Regions from separate parts of the Mesorhizobium sp. M7A.F.Ca.US.005.03.1.1 genome, predicted to be linked through region 2. Evidence: predicted binding sites of a transcription regulator. Region 2 holds the regulator's gene; each other region holds the start of a gene.
What was found. The regulator PhoB, encoded in region 2, activates phosphate uptake and scavenging genes when phosphate is short. The targets are predictions, from matches to a motif close to TGTCATNNANCTGTCAT.
Positions count from the first base shown of each region.

Region 1: the regulator PhoB is predicted to act here: its motif matches at 2,095-2,111, upstream of EN990_RS07140 (ceramide glucosyltransferase).
Region 3: the regulator PhoB is predicted to act here: its motif matches at 2,742-2,758, upstream of EN990_RS23145 (PhoX family phosphatase).

Region 1 is NZ_RZRO01000010.1:48,275-52,680, forward strand. It holds gene argF (ornithine carbamoyltransferase) at 1-404, shown strand, start outside; gene EN990_RS07130 (Hsp33 family molecular chaperone) at 515-1,546, shown strand; gene apaG (Co2+/Mg2+ efflux protein ApaG) at 1,594-1,986, opposite strand; gene EN990_RS07140 (ceramide glucosyltransferase) at 2,220-3,371, shown strand; gene EN990_RS07145 (O-succinylhomoserine sulfhydrylase) at 3,379-4,406, opposite strand, start outside.
Region 2 is NZ_RZRO01000049.1:733-5,138, reverse strand. It holds gene xylF (D-xylose ABC transporter substrate-binding protein) at 1-602, opposite strand, end outside; gene EN990_RS20090 (ROK family protein) at 872-2,119, shown strand; gene phoB (phosphate regulon transcriptional regulator PhoB) at 2,136-2,825, opposite strand; gene phoU (phosphate signaling complex protein PhoU) at 2,842-3,549, opposite strand; gene pstB (phosphate ABC transporter ATP-binding protein PstB) at 3,576-4,394, opposite strand.
Region 3 is NZ_RZRO01000063.1:6,389-10,794, forward strand. It holds gene EN990_RS23135 (NAD(P)/FAD-dependent oxidoreductase) at 1-311, shown strand, start outside; gene EN990_RS23140 (hypothetical protein) at 303-527, opposite strand; gene EN990_RS23145 (PhoX family phosphatase) at 672-2,675, opposite strand; gene EN990_RS23150 (hypothetical protein) at 3,238-3,741, shown strand; gene EN990_RS23155 (response regulator transcription factor) at 4,049-4,406, opposite strand, start outside.

The sequences.
Region 1 (4,406 bases), on a different contig from region 2:
CCTCGGCCCGGTTCCGCTTCAACCTCAACGTCGCCGTTCCCGAAGGCAGCGAGCCGGCGCAGAAGCATATCGATTGGTCGCAGGCGCATGGCGGCAAGCTGCACTTCACCCGCTCGCCCGAGGAAGCCGTCGACCAGGCCGACTGCATCGTCACCGATTGCTGGGTGTCGATGGGCCAGGAGCATCGCGCCCGCGGCCACAATGTGTTCTCGCCCTACCAGGTCAATGCCAAGCTGATGGCGAGAGCCAAGCCGGACGCGCTGTTCATGCATTGCCTGCCGGCGCATCGCGGCGAGGAAGTGACAGACGAGGTTATCGACGGACCGCATTCGGTGGTCTTCGACGAAGCCGAGAACCGGCTCCATGCCCAGAAGGCCGTGCTTGCCTGGTGTCTAGGCGCTTGAGGTGTCTGGGCGCTTGATCCCTGGGAGCTTGATCTGCGGGCGTGTGATGCCTATTTGCGCCGCATCACGCAAATCAAGCGCGTTTCGACGCATGCGCCCCGGAGGGCGGCATGGCCGCGCCCTGGAGCTTTGTCATGTTGGAAACCTATCAAGTGACTGAACATCACCCCAAACTCGGTGAATTCGGCTATGCCGGCGACGATCACGTCGTGCCGTTCGAGGTCGGCCCTCTCGACGTGCGCGGCCGCACGGTCCAACTCGGGCCAATGCTGGACGCCATCCTCAGCCGCCACGATTATCCCGAGCCGGTCGCCCGCCTGCTGGCGGAGGCCTGTGTGCTGACCGTGCTGCTCGGCACTTCGCTGAAGTTCGAGGGCAAGTTCATCCTGCAGACCCGCACCGACGGGCCCGTCGACATGCTGGTTGCGGATTTTTCCACGCCCTCGGCGCTGCGCGCCTATGCGCGTTTCGATGCCGACCGGCTGGAAGCGCTGGTCGCGGCGGGCGAAACCTCCCAGCAGACGCTGCTCGGCAGTGGCGTGCTGGCGCTGACCATCGACCAGGGCGCCCATACGCAGCGCTATCAGGGTATCGTCCAGCTCGATGGCGAGACCCTGGAAGACGCGGCACGCACCTATTTCCGTCAGTCGGAGCAGATCCCGACGGATATCAGGCTGTCGGTGGCCAAGCTTTTGACGCCCGGTCCCGGCGGCGCCCGCGAGCAATGGCGCGCCGGCGGTATCCTGGCGCAGTTCCTGCCGCAGTCGCCCGAGCGCATGCGCGTCCCGGACCTGCCGGGCGGCGATGGCGATCCGCGTGAGGAGATCCACGATCCGGTCGACAATTCCTGGCAGGAGTTGCTGGCTCTGCTCGGCACCATCGAGCCGACCGAACTGATCGACCCGACGATCGGCGCCGAGCGGCTGCTCTACAGGCTGTTCCACGAGCATGGCGTGCGCGTCTTCGGCGGTGTTCCGGTCGCCGACCAGTGCTCGTGCTCCAGGGACAAGATCCGCGGCATCCTCGAGGGTTTTTCCGCCCAGGAGATCAAGGACAGCACCGAAGACGGCGGCATCCACGTCGCCTGCGAATTCTGTTCGAAGCAATATGATTTCGACCCGGCGGAATTCGCGGCCCAGTAGAGTAGAAACCACGCCTCACCGGTCGCTCCGCGGCCGGTGAGGCGAAATCAATTCACCGTCCGCCGCGTCCCCGGCAAGTCCAGCGAAAACGCCGGAATGGCGATGTCGAACGTCTCGCCCCGCTTGTTGCGCATCGTGTAATGCCCGACCATGATGCCGGACGGTGTCGAGAGCGGGCAACCGGATGTGTACTGGTAGCTGTCGCCGGGATTGAGTTCGGGCTGGTCGCCGACCACGCCGGGGCCGCGCACTTCCTCGACCCGGCCGGTGCCGTCGGTGATGTGCCAATATCGCGACAGAAGCTGCACGAAATCGTCCGACTGATTGTCGATCGTTATCTGATAGCCCCAGACATAGCGGTTCTCCGAGGGATCCGAACGGTCCTCCAGATAGAACGGCCTGACCTGCACTTCGATGTTGCGCGTGACGGCGCTATACATAAGCGGCTCCAAAAAACGGTTCCAGCGGAACTTTCGGCGCTCCGTGCGGTTAGGTCAACCGATCGAAGCCTCCTCTGGCCGGCCTCGCGGGCAGGTGCCGACAAAGAATGTCATTTAAGTGACATATGACAATGATGGTGTGCGCGGACTGGTGACGCGCGACTCGGGCGCTCTGCTGAACTGTTGAAACCGGCCATCTTGCGGACCGGTTTTCCTGGAGTGACCGGACCTCGATGCAACTCACTCTCATAGCCGCCACGCTTTCAACCGTCCTCATCCTCTCGAATCTCGCCAGCATCGTGCTCGCCGCGTCGCGTCTGAGACGGCGTCGCACCATTGCGCCGCCGGCCGGCAAGCCGCGGCCAGTGTCGATCGTCGTGCCGTCGCGCGGCGTCGAGCCGTTCACGCAGGAGACGCTGGAACGCGCCTTCTCGCTCGACTGGCCGCGCTATGAGCTGATTTTCTGCGTCGCCCATGCCGACGATCCGGTGGTCAAATTGATAAACAGGACGATCGTCCGGTTTCCGAAAGTGCCGGCCCGGCTGCTTGTCGGCGACGACCGCATCAGCGCCAATCCGAAACTCAACAATTGCGTCAAGGGCTGGGAAGCGGCGCGGCACGACTGGGTCGTCCTGGCCGATTCCAACGTGCTGATGCCGAGGGACTACATCCAGCACCTGATGGCTGCCTGGCGGCCCGGCACCGGCCTTGTCTGCTCGACGCCGATCGGCTCGCGGCCGGCCGGCTTCTGGGCCGAGGTCGAATGCGCTTTCCTCAACACGCTGCAGGCGCGCTGGCAATATGCCGGTGAGGCGCTCGGCCTCGGCTTTGCCCAGGGCAAGAGCATGCTCTGGAACAAGCCGATGCTCGACGCCAAGGGCGGCATCCGCGCGCTGGCCGCCGAGATCGCCGAGGATGCCGCTGCGACCAAGCTGGTGAACAGTCTCGGCCTGCGCGTCAATCTCGTCGCCGCCCCCTTCGAGCAGCCGCTTGGCCGGCGCTCGTTTGACGAGATCTGGTCGCGTCAGGCCCGTTGGGCGCGCCTGCGCCGCGTCACTTTCCCGCTGTTCTTCGCACCCGAAATCCTGACCGGCGCCGTGGTGCCGCTGGTGCTTGCGCTGATTGCAGCGGCAAGCGCCGGCTTCAGCCTCTGGGCAACCGCCCTTGCCGTGCTGGCGGCCTTCTATCTTCCGGAGTGCGCCCTGGCCTGGTCCAAGGGCTGGTACCTGTCGCCACGCATGGTCGCCGCGATCATGGCGCGCGACCTGATCCTGCCGGCGATGTGGGCGCGCGGTTGGCTCGGCGGCGCCATCGACTGGCGCGGCAATGCGATGACCATCGGTACCAAGACGGCCGAGCTGGAAGAGACGCCGTCCGGCGCCTGAAGGCCTCCTACCTGGCCTTCAGCGCCTGCGCGATGTCCTCGAGCAGATCGTCGGCATCCTCCAGGCCAACCGACAGCCTGAGCGTGCCCGGCCCGATGCCGAGCTCGGCGCGCGCCTCGTCGCTGAGATTCTTGTGCGTCGTCGTCGCCGGGTGGGTGATCAGGCTCTTGGCGTCACCGAGATTGTTGGAGATCAGGACGATGTCGAGCGCGTTCTGCAAGGCGAAGGCCGCCTGCTTGCCGCCCTTGACGTCCAGGCAGATCAGCGTCGAGCCGCCCGACATCTGCTTCTTGACGATGTCGGCCTGCGGATGGTCGGCGCGGCCGGGATAGATGACGCGCGCGATTTCCGGCCGTTCGGCCAGAAAATCGGCGATCCGGCCGGCACTTTCCGTCTGCTGGCGTACGCGCAGCGGCAGCGTTTCCAGGCCCTTCAGCAGCGTCCAGGCGTTGAAAGGCGAAAGGCTTGGGCCGGTATGGCGGAAATAATCGTGCAGGTTCTCGTCGATCCACTTCTTGTCCGACAGGATGACGCCGCCGAGACAGCGCCCTTGGCCGTCTATGTGCTTGGTCGCCGAATAGACGACGATATGGGCGCCGAGCTGCAAGGGCTTCTGCTGCAGGGGCGTGGCGAAGACATTGTCGACGATCAGCCTGGCGCCGATCGAATTGGCAAGCGAAGCGACAGCGGCGATATCGACCACTTCCAGCGTCGGATTGGTCGGGCTTTCCAGGAAGAACAGCTTGGTGTTCGGCTTGACCGCCTTTTCCCAGTTGGCGATGTCGGTGCCGTCGACCAGCGTCGCCTCGATGCCGTATCTCGGCGCCAGCGTCTCGACCACCCAGCGGCAGGAGCCGAACAGCGCACGCGCCGCCACGATATGGTCGCCGGCCTTGGCGCTGCACAGAAGGGCGGCCGTCACCGCGGCCATGCCCGACGCGGTGGCGCGCGCGTCTTCGGCACCTTCCAGCGCGCACATGCGCTTCTCGAACATGTCGACGGTCGGATTGGCGTAGCGCGAATAGATGAAACCCG
Region 2 (4,406 bases):
ATGTTCTTCTGGGCGTTGGCGGGCAGCCAGCCATCCGTGTAGGCTTCGCCGACATTCTTGATCTTGCCGCTGTCAATGGCTTCCTTGAGCACTTCCATCGAGCCCGAGAACAGGAAGTCGGCATTGGGATCGGCACCGGAGCCCTTGATGAAGACGTAGTTGCCTTCCGGCTTGACCTTGAACACTTCGCGGGCCTGCATGCGGCCGACTTCCTTGTTGTCGAAGGTCAGATAGAAAACGTCCTTGTTCTCGATCAACCGGTCATAGCCGACGACCGGAATGCCTTCGTCCAGCGCCTTCTGCACGGCCGGGCCGATGGCCGAAGCATCCTGCGCCAGGATGATCAGGGAATTGGCGCCCTGCGAGATCAGGCTTTCGACGTCGGTAAGCTGCTTGCCGGGATTGGACTGCGCATCGGCGGAGATGTACTTGTCGCCGGCGGCCTCGATCGCCGTCTTCATGGCGGCCTCGTCGGTCTTCCAGCGTTCCTCCTGGAAATTGGACCACGAAACGCCGACGACCTTGTCCTTCGCCTGCGCGACAGACGCGAGCGTCAGCGACATGGCGGCACCCGCCAGGATGGCGGCTGTGAATCTTTTCATATTATCCTCCCTGCGCCGCGTATGGCGCGACCAAACTGGCCCGAGGGCCGGCACAGAGGCCCTATTTTTTCGAGCCTCGAAAAAATACTGGGCCAACGCCCGAACGCTGTCAACATCGATTCTGATGGATTTTGATGTCGTCTCGAATTTTTTTCGGGCCTCGGAATAAATAAATGACACGGCGCGCGGCTTCTGCCAGTATTTGACCGCGTCACCGACAGCGTTCCAGGGCAGGAAGAACCGCGGCGACCGGGAGGATATGAAAGAGCATGTCGGTCGGAATCCGCCACGACGATTTGCGCCGCCGCAACCGCGCGATGGTGATCGCCGCGGTGCGCCGCGCCGGACAGCCGTCGCGCACCGAGATCGCCGCAACCACAAGCCTCAGCCATTCGACGATCTCGGCGATCTCATCCGACCTGATCGTCGAAGGCATCCTGACCGAAAGCAAGCCGAGCGAGGCCGGCTCGCTCAAACGCGGCCGTCCGCAGGTCGGCCTCAGCCTCAATCCGGAAGCGGCCGCGGTAATGACCGTGGTGCTGTCGCTGAACTTCCTCTCGGTCGCCGTCATCGACTATGCCGGCCAGGTAATATCCGAGGAACAGCGTCGGCTCGACACGCTGACGATGTCGCGCGACTCGCTGATCGGTGAGTGCACGGCAATCGTGCGGCGCCGCCTGGAAGATCCCGACCTGGACGTGCGCAGCATCGCTCGTATCGCGCTGGCCGTCCAGGGCATCACCGACACCCGTGCCCGCGCCATGCTGTGGTCGCCGATCACGCCGCACACCGACATCGCCTTCGCCGACATATTCGAAGAGGAGTTCGGCGTCCCCGCCATTATGGAGAACGACTGCAACATGATGGCGGTGGCGCTGCGCTGGCGCGATCCCGATCGTTACCGCGACGATTTCATCGCTATCCTTTTGTCGCACGGCATCGGCATGGGGCTGGTGCTGAAGGGCGAATTGTTCACCGGCACCCATTCCTCGGGCGGCGAATTCGGCCACATGATTCATCGGCCGAACGGGGCGCTGTGTCGCTGCGGACGGCGCGGCTGCGTCGAAGCCTATGCCGGCAATTATGCCATCTGGCGCAACGCGCGGCAGATGGGCGAGGATGCAGAACCCGTCGCCGATGTCAGCGACGCCGACATGCGCGCCCTGGCTGCCGCCGCCCGCGAGAGGGACGGACCGGAGCGGGAAGCCTACCGCAAGGCTGGCGAAGCGCTCGGCTACGGCCTCGGCAGCCTGTTCGCGCTGATCGATCCGGCCCCCGTCGCCATGGTCGGCGTCAGCGCCGCCGCCTTCGACCTGATCGAGCCGGCATTGCGGCAAGCGATTGCCCAGACCGCCGGCGGCCAGCATTCCAAGTCGATTTCCTTCGACACCGAGCCGAACGAACTGCCGCTGATCCGCGAAGGCTGCGCCATGCGGGCGCTGATCTTCGTCGATCAGGAGATTTTTGCGCCGGGCGTGCAGGCGAGATCCGGTCTCGGCGGCAAGAACGTGGCGTGAGTTCAAACGAGGGAGTTCAGTCCTCGCGAATGGCGTAACCCGCCCCACGGATGGTGCGGATGACATCGGGCATACGGCCGTTGTTGACCGCCTTGCGCAGCCGGCCGACATGCACATCGACCGTGCGTTCGTCGATGTAGATCGTCTCGCCCCAGACATTGTCGAGCAGTTGGCTGCGCGAGAACACGCGGCCTGGATGGCGCATCATGAATTCAAGCAGGCGGAATTCCGTCGGCCCGAGCCGGATTTCGCTCTTCTTGCGATAGACACGGTGCGATTCGCGATCGAGCACGATATCGCCGACCTTGAGCACGCTGGACAGCACTTCCGGCTTGGCCCGGCGCAGCAGCGCCTTGACCCTGGCCATGAACTCCGGCGTCGAGAAAGGCTTGACCAGATAGTCGTCGGCACCGGTCGAGAGGCCGCGCACGCGGTCGCTTTCCTCGCCTCGCGCGGTCAGCATGATGATCGGCAGCCGCTCGGTCTCGGGACGCATCCTTAGCCGGCGGCAGAGTTCGATACCGGAAACCGCAGGCACCATCCAGTCGAGCACCAGAAGGTCTGGAACGTTCTCCTGCAGCCGGATTTCGGCCTCGTCGCCGCGCGTCACCACCTCGACCTGGTAACCTTCGGATTCGAGATTGTAGCGGAGCAGCACGCCTAGCGGCTCCTCATCCTCCACCACCATGATGCGTGGCGCGATCATCGGCTGGTCACCCCTGTCATGCCGCTGGCGCGGACATTGCCGTCTCGTCCTGCTTCGGACGATTGGCTGGCAACTGCGTGCCGGTCAAAACATAATAGGCATTTTCGGCGATGTTGGTCACGTGGTCGCCGATCCGCTCGAGGTTCTTGGCGCAAAACAACAGGTGCGTGCACGCCGTGATGTTGCGCGGATCTTCCATCATGTAGGTCAGCAGTTCGCGGAACACCGATGTGTATTTGACGTCGATGCGTTCATCATTGTTTCTGAGCGTGGCAAGCGCTGCCGCGTCAGCGGCGGCATACTCGTCGACGACCCCCTGCACCTGGATCAGCACCAGCTGCGCCATCGCGTCGATCGAATGCGAAAGGTCGTGCGGCGTGACGCTCAGCCCGACAGTGCCGACGCGCTTGGCGATGTTCTTGGCAAGGTCACCGATGCGCTCGAGGTCGCCGGCCATGCGGATCGAACCGACTACCGCACGCAGATCGTTGGCCATTGGCTGGCGCTTGGCGATCAGCGTGATAGCACGATCGTCCAGCTCGCGCTGGCGTGCATCCATGATGGCGTCGTCGGAAACCACCCGCTGCGCCAGCGCATTGTCCGAATTGAGCAAAGCCCTGGTCGAGCCACCGACCATCGAGCGGGCGAGATCGCCCATGTCGCGGATCAGCTGGCTGATCTGCTCCAGATCCTCATCGAAAGATGCGACGGTATGTTCACCCATGATCTTCGTCCCTCATATGCCAGAGATCAGCCGAACCGGCCGGTGATGTAGTCCTGGGTGCGTTTGTCGTCGGGGGTGGTGAACATCTTGTCGGTGGCGCCCTCCTCGACCAGATAGCCAAGATGAAACATCGCGGTGCGCTGCGACACGCGCGCTGCCTGCTGCATCGAATGGGTGACGATGACGATCGTATAGTTCTGACGCAGTTCGTCGATAAGTTCCTCGACGCGAGCGGTGGCGATCGGGTCGAGCGCCGAACACGGTTCGTCCATCAGGATCACCTCGGGTGACACGGCGATGGCGCGTGCAATGCACAGGCGCTGCTGCTGGCCACCGGAAAGACCCGTGCCAGGTTCCTGCAAACGGTCCTTGACCTCGTTCCAGATCGCCGCCTTCTTCAGGCTGGACTCGACGATCTGATCCATGTCGGCCTTGCGCTTGGCCAATCCGTGGATGCGCGGACCATAGGCGACGTTCTCGTAGATCGACTTTGGGAACGGATTGGGTTTCTGGAACACCATGCCGACGCGCGCCCTGAGTTCGACGACATCGATGTTCTTGTCGTAGATGTCCTCTTCGTCGAGCGTGATCTTGCCGGTTACCCGTGCTGAATCGATGGTGTCGTTCATGCGGTTGAGGCAGCGCAGGAAGGTGGACTTGCCGCAGCCGGAGGGGCCGATCAGCGCCGTCACCTGGTTCAGGCGGACGTCGAGATCGACGTCGAACAGCGCCTGCTTCTCGCCGTAGAACACGCCGACCTTGTCGCCGCGCATTTTTATCACTTCGTTCGACTTCATCTTGTCGCCCACTGCGTTTTCAAGGGACTGTTCGGTCATGATGTTCATACCAAAATGCCT
Region 3 (4,406 bases), on a different contig from region 2:
CCGGCATAAGGGAATTCACCCGTGACGGCGTGATCCTGGCCGATGGCAGCCTGATCTATCCTGACATCGTCATTGCCGCGACAGGCTACCGCACCGGGCTGGAGCCGATGGTCGGCAAGCTCGGCGTGCTCGACGCCAAGGGCGTTCCGCTCTTCAACGGCGGGCAAGCCGATCCGAAATTGCCCGGTCTGTGGTTCACCGGCATGCGGCCGAGCATTCGCGGCTGCTTCGCCAATGCCGGCATCCTGGCCAAGGCGATCGCCAAACGGATTGCAGGGTCGGCCTCGCACCAACCCGGCGCATCACGCTGATTTGGGTTCCAGCCGCCGGAAACCGACGGCCTCCATCAGCATGTCCTCTTCCACCATGCCGGCATTGTGCAGGGCGAGCAGGTTAAGCGCGATTTCCCGCGCGTCGGCGGAATCGGGATGTGCCTCGCGCCGCCGGCAGGCCTCGTCGAACACGCGCTGCAGCTTGGCGATATCGGCTGGCTTGAGCAAGCCACGGTCATAGACGGACTTCGACATGGCGATCTCCTGATAAAGACCTAGGGCGCCATGTTTAAATTGCCAATCTTTCCCGAGGCTTGACCGACTTCACCCCATGCCGCGACTTCAAAGGGCGGCAGCGGTGCAAATCTGCTCCGCTGCTGCGCCCCATGCTGGAGGCAATCAGACCGCGATCTTGCCGCCGCCCTGTCTGGTGATGGCGACCACCGACGGCCGCACCGGCATGTCGGGCTTGAAGTCGGGCCAGCGCGTCGACAGATCCTCATAGTAGGACGGGCGGCCGAACGCTTCCCAGTCCTCGCCGCCATCGCCCGGATGCTGGACGGCGACGAAGGCGGTCTGGTCGTCGGGCGCAAACAGCGGACCGCACATTTCGGCGCCGATCGGCACGCGGAAGAACAGTTTCGAGGTTGCCCGCGCCGCCCCTTCCGTGTCCACCGCCCACAGACCATCCGTGCGGCCGGTGGCTTTCGGGCCTTGGCCGTCGGTTGCGACCCAGAGACGCCCGGCCGAATCGACCGCGCAATTGTCGGGCATGCCGAACCAGCCATTGGCCGTCGTTGCCGTCGAGAAGGTGGCGCCGACATCGGCAACCGCCGGATCACCGCATTTCAGCAGCACTTCCCACTTGCCCTTGGCGGCGGTGAAATCACCGCCGTCCTCGGCGATCTCGATGATGTGGCCAAAGGCGTTTTCGGCGCGCGGGTTGGCGGCGTCTACCTGGTCGGCCTTGCGCTTCGAATTGTTGGTCAGCATGACATAGACCTTGCCATTGACGGCATTGGGCTGGATGTCTTCGGGGCGGTCCATCTTGGTGGCACCGAGCAGGTCGGCGGCGCGGCGCGTCTCGATCAGCACGTCGGCCTGGCCAGTGAAACCGTTTTCAGCCGTCAGCGGTCCCTGGCCGAAGACGATCGGCAGCCATTCGACCGTGCCATCTTCGGCGAACCTGGCGACATGCAGCGTGCCATCATCGAGCAGGTCCCTGTTGGCGGCATGATCGTTCGGATCGAACGCGGCCTTGGTCACGAACTTGTAGACATAGTCGAAGCGCTCGTCGTCACCGAGATAGAAGACGACGCGGCCGTCCCTGGCGACAATCGATTCGGCGCCCTCATGCTTGAAGCGGCCCATGGCGGTGCGCTTCCTCGGCGTCGAGGTCGGGTCGTTGACATCGACCTCGACGATCCAGCCGAAGCGGTTGGCCTCATTGGGCTCCTTGGCGAGGTCGAAACGCTCGTAATGCGCCGCCCATTCATAGGCGCCTTCGGGAATGCCGAGACGCTTGTAGTTCGCGGCTTCCTTGTGGCCTTCCGGCAACTCGCCGGAGAAATAGCCATGGATGTTCTCCTCGGCCATCACATAGGTGCCCCAGGGCGTGACGCCGCCGGCGCAATTGTTGAACGTGCCGAACACCTTGGTGCCGGACGGATCGGCATTGGTCTTGACGCGGTCATGGCCGGCAACCGGACCGGACAGCGCCATTTCGGTGTTGGAGGTGATGCGGCGATTGAGCTTGCCGTCGCGCACCACCTGCCATTTGCCTGATGTCTTGCGGATCTCGACGATGGTGCCGCCGTGAGCTGCCATCTCGACATCGACCTGCTCCTTCGAGAGGGGTGCGACTTCGGCCGACTTCTTGCCGTCCTTCTGGACGATCTTCACGATGCCCGGGAACATCAGATGCGGATTGGTGTATTCGTGGTTGACCACCAGCAGGCCATGTTCGGCCGAGCCGTCGATGGGGATGTAGCCGACATAATCGTTGTTGTAGCCGAACTGTTTCGCCTGGGCCTCGGCCGACTGTTTCGTCGGGTCGAAGTCGGGCGAATCGGCAAACAGCGGATCGCCCCAGCGCAGCAGCACATCGGCATCGTAACCCGGCGCGACGTGGTGCTTGTCGTCGATGCCGGCCTCGAGTTCGTCGAACGTGAAGGCCGAGCCTTCAGCGGCCCGGGCCTCGTCGGCGCTGATCAGCGCCAGCGGGCTGACGGTGGCGGCGATGGCCGAGACAGCCAGCGAACCCTTGAGGAAGCCGCGGCGCGAGAACCGCGCGGCGATGATCTCGCCCATGGTGCGGTTGTCGGAAGCGTTGATGGCCGGGCCGTCGTTTTCCTCGAGCAGGCTGGTGCGGAATCGGGTGTCGGGGGAGCGAAGGTCAGTCATGGCTTGCCTCTGGCTGTTGGATTGGCTGGAGCGTGGGTACCTGTTTGACCCCCTTATAATCGCCGGATCACATTTTCGTGACATCGGGAGACCTTTCAGACGCGACAGGCATTGCGCGCAGCGCTGGCTAAGCATTCCCGCAGACCGTGAACTGCTCCAGAATCGCCGGTTCGAGATGAAAGGAGACCTTAGGCGGCATCTTGGCCGCGCATCCCGCGACGGCGGACGACATCAGTCGTTTGCAAAAAACAGATCAACGGGCAACTGCACCCTCGACAAGTCACCTCCGCCGCCCCCGGCGGAGGTGACTTGATGTTCGGCGTCTGCCGTCGTCAGGCATCGGGAAAGCCAGTCTCCCGTTTAGCGATGGCGGTCACGGCGCCGTTCATGCGAAGCTAATGTAGCATATACTTGGGACTTTAGTCCAACCTTGCGCTTGCAATGGTCCTGGTTGACAACCGCAACGGTCGGAGGTCGCTTCCGGGCGCCGCGTCTTTCGGCAATGTTGGTTGCACTGCAACGTTGGGGTGGGGCGCGCCGGACTCAGTCGTCGGAGATCAGAATGCACAGATCGGTCACGACCCGTTTCACGACCCGTTGTTGCCGGCTGGCGCTCAAATCGGCAGCGGCGCTGGTGTTGACGATTGCGCCCTATCAAATTGTCCTGGACGGCTCCGTTTCCGGCATCCACACCGCCAGCGCATACGCCAAGGGTGGCGGTAACAGTGGCGGCGGTGGTGGTGGCAACAGTGGGGGCGGCAACGGCGGCAATTCCGGCGGAAGCAATAGCGGGAACAGCGGCAACGGCAATGGGAATAACGGCAACAGCGGCAATAACGGCAACAACGGCAAATCAGGATCCAGTCAGGGTAAGAGCGGGAGCCATGTCAATGCAAAGACCGGTGACAAGGTCGACGTGACCGGCAACAAGATCACAGTCAGGCATCCCGACGGCATAACGGAAAAGCTCGAGAACGGTCGTTTCAGCATGAAGGACGCTCTCGGTCGCACGATCATCGACCGCCAGGCCACGCCGGCCGATGCCAATCGTCTCAAGGCCTTGTGAAGCTGGCCAACAGGCAACGGTCAGCTTTGCACGTCACCTCCGCCGCCCCCCGGCGGAGGTGACCTCGTTTCCGGCCGGCATCGTCCCGGTTTTCGGCACCGCAATGGCTGCGGTCCCGAGGCGCGACGCGCTTTTGCGCAATCCGGGACGGGAAACCGCTGCGCATTTCCCCAGACCTGACCCAAGCAGTTCTAGAAAAAGTGTGAAGCGGTTTTCCCGGGAAATGCGCGTAGCGCTTTTCCCTTGGGAATTGCGTCAAAACAAAGAGTTAGAGCAGCTCGCCGTTTCCGTGAAACGGTGAAATGCTTTAGGAGGGCCTGTCGCGGTCGCGCCACTCACGCATCATCAAGGCCGCTTCGGTGCGATTTCGCACATTGAGCTTCGACAGCACTCCGGTCATGTGATGTTTGACGGTCTTCTCCTGCAACTCAAGCCGCAAGGCGACTTCCTTGTTGCTCAGCCCCTCCGCCACCAGCCGCAGGATTTCCGTTTGCCGATCGGTGAGCTGCCGCAGCCGTTCCGCCAAGCCGTCGGTCGGCTGCTGGGACTGGAGATCCGAAAGCAGCCGGGCCGATAGTGTCGGCGAGAGATAGCTTTCGCCGGCTGCGACATTGCGCAGGATGTCGGCGAGGCCGCGCGATCCGACGCCTTTGAGGACATAGCCA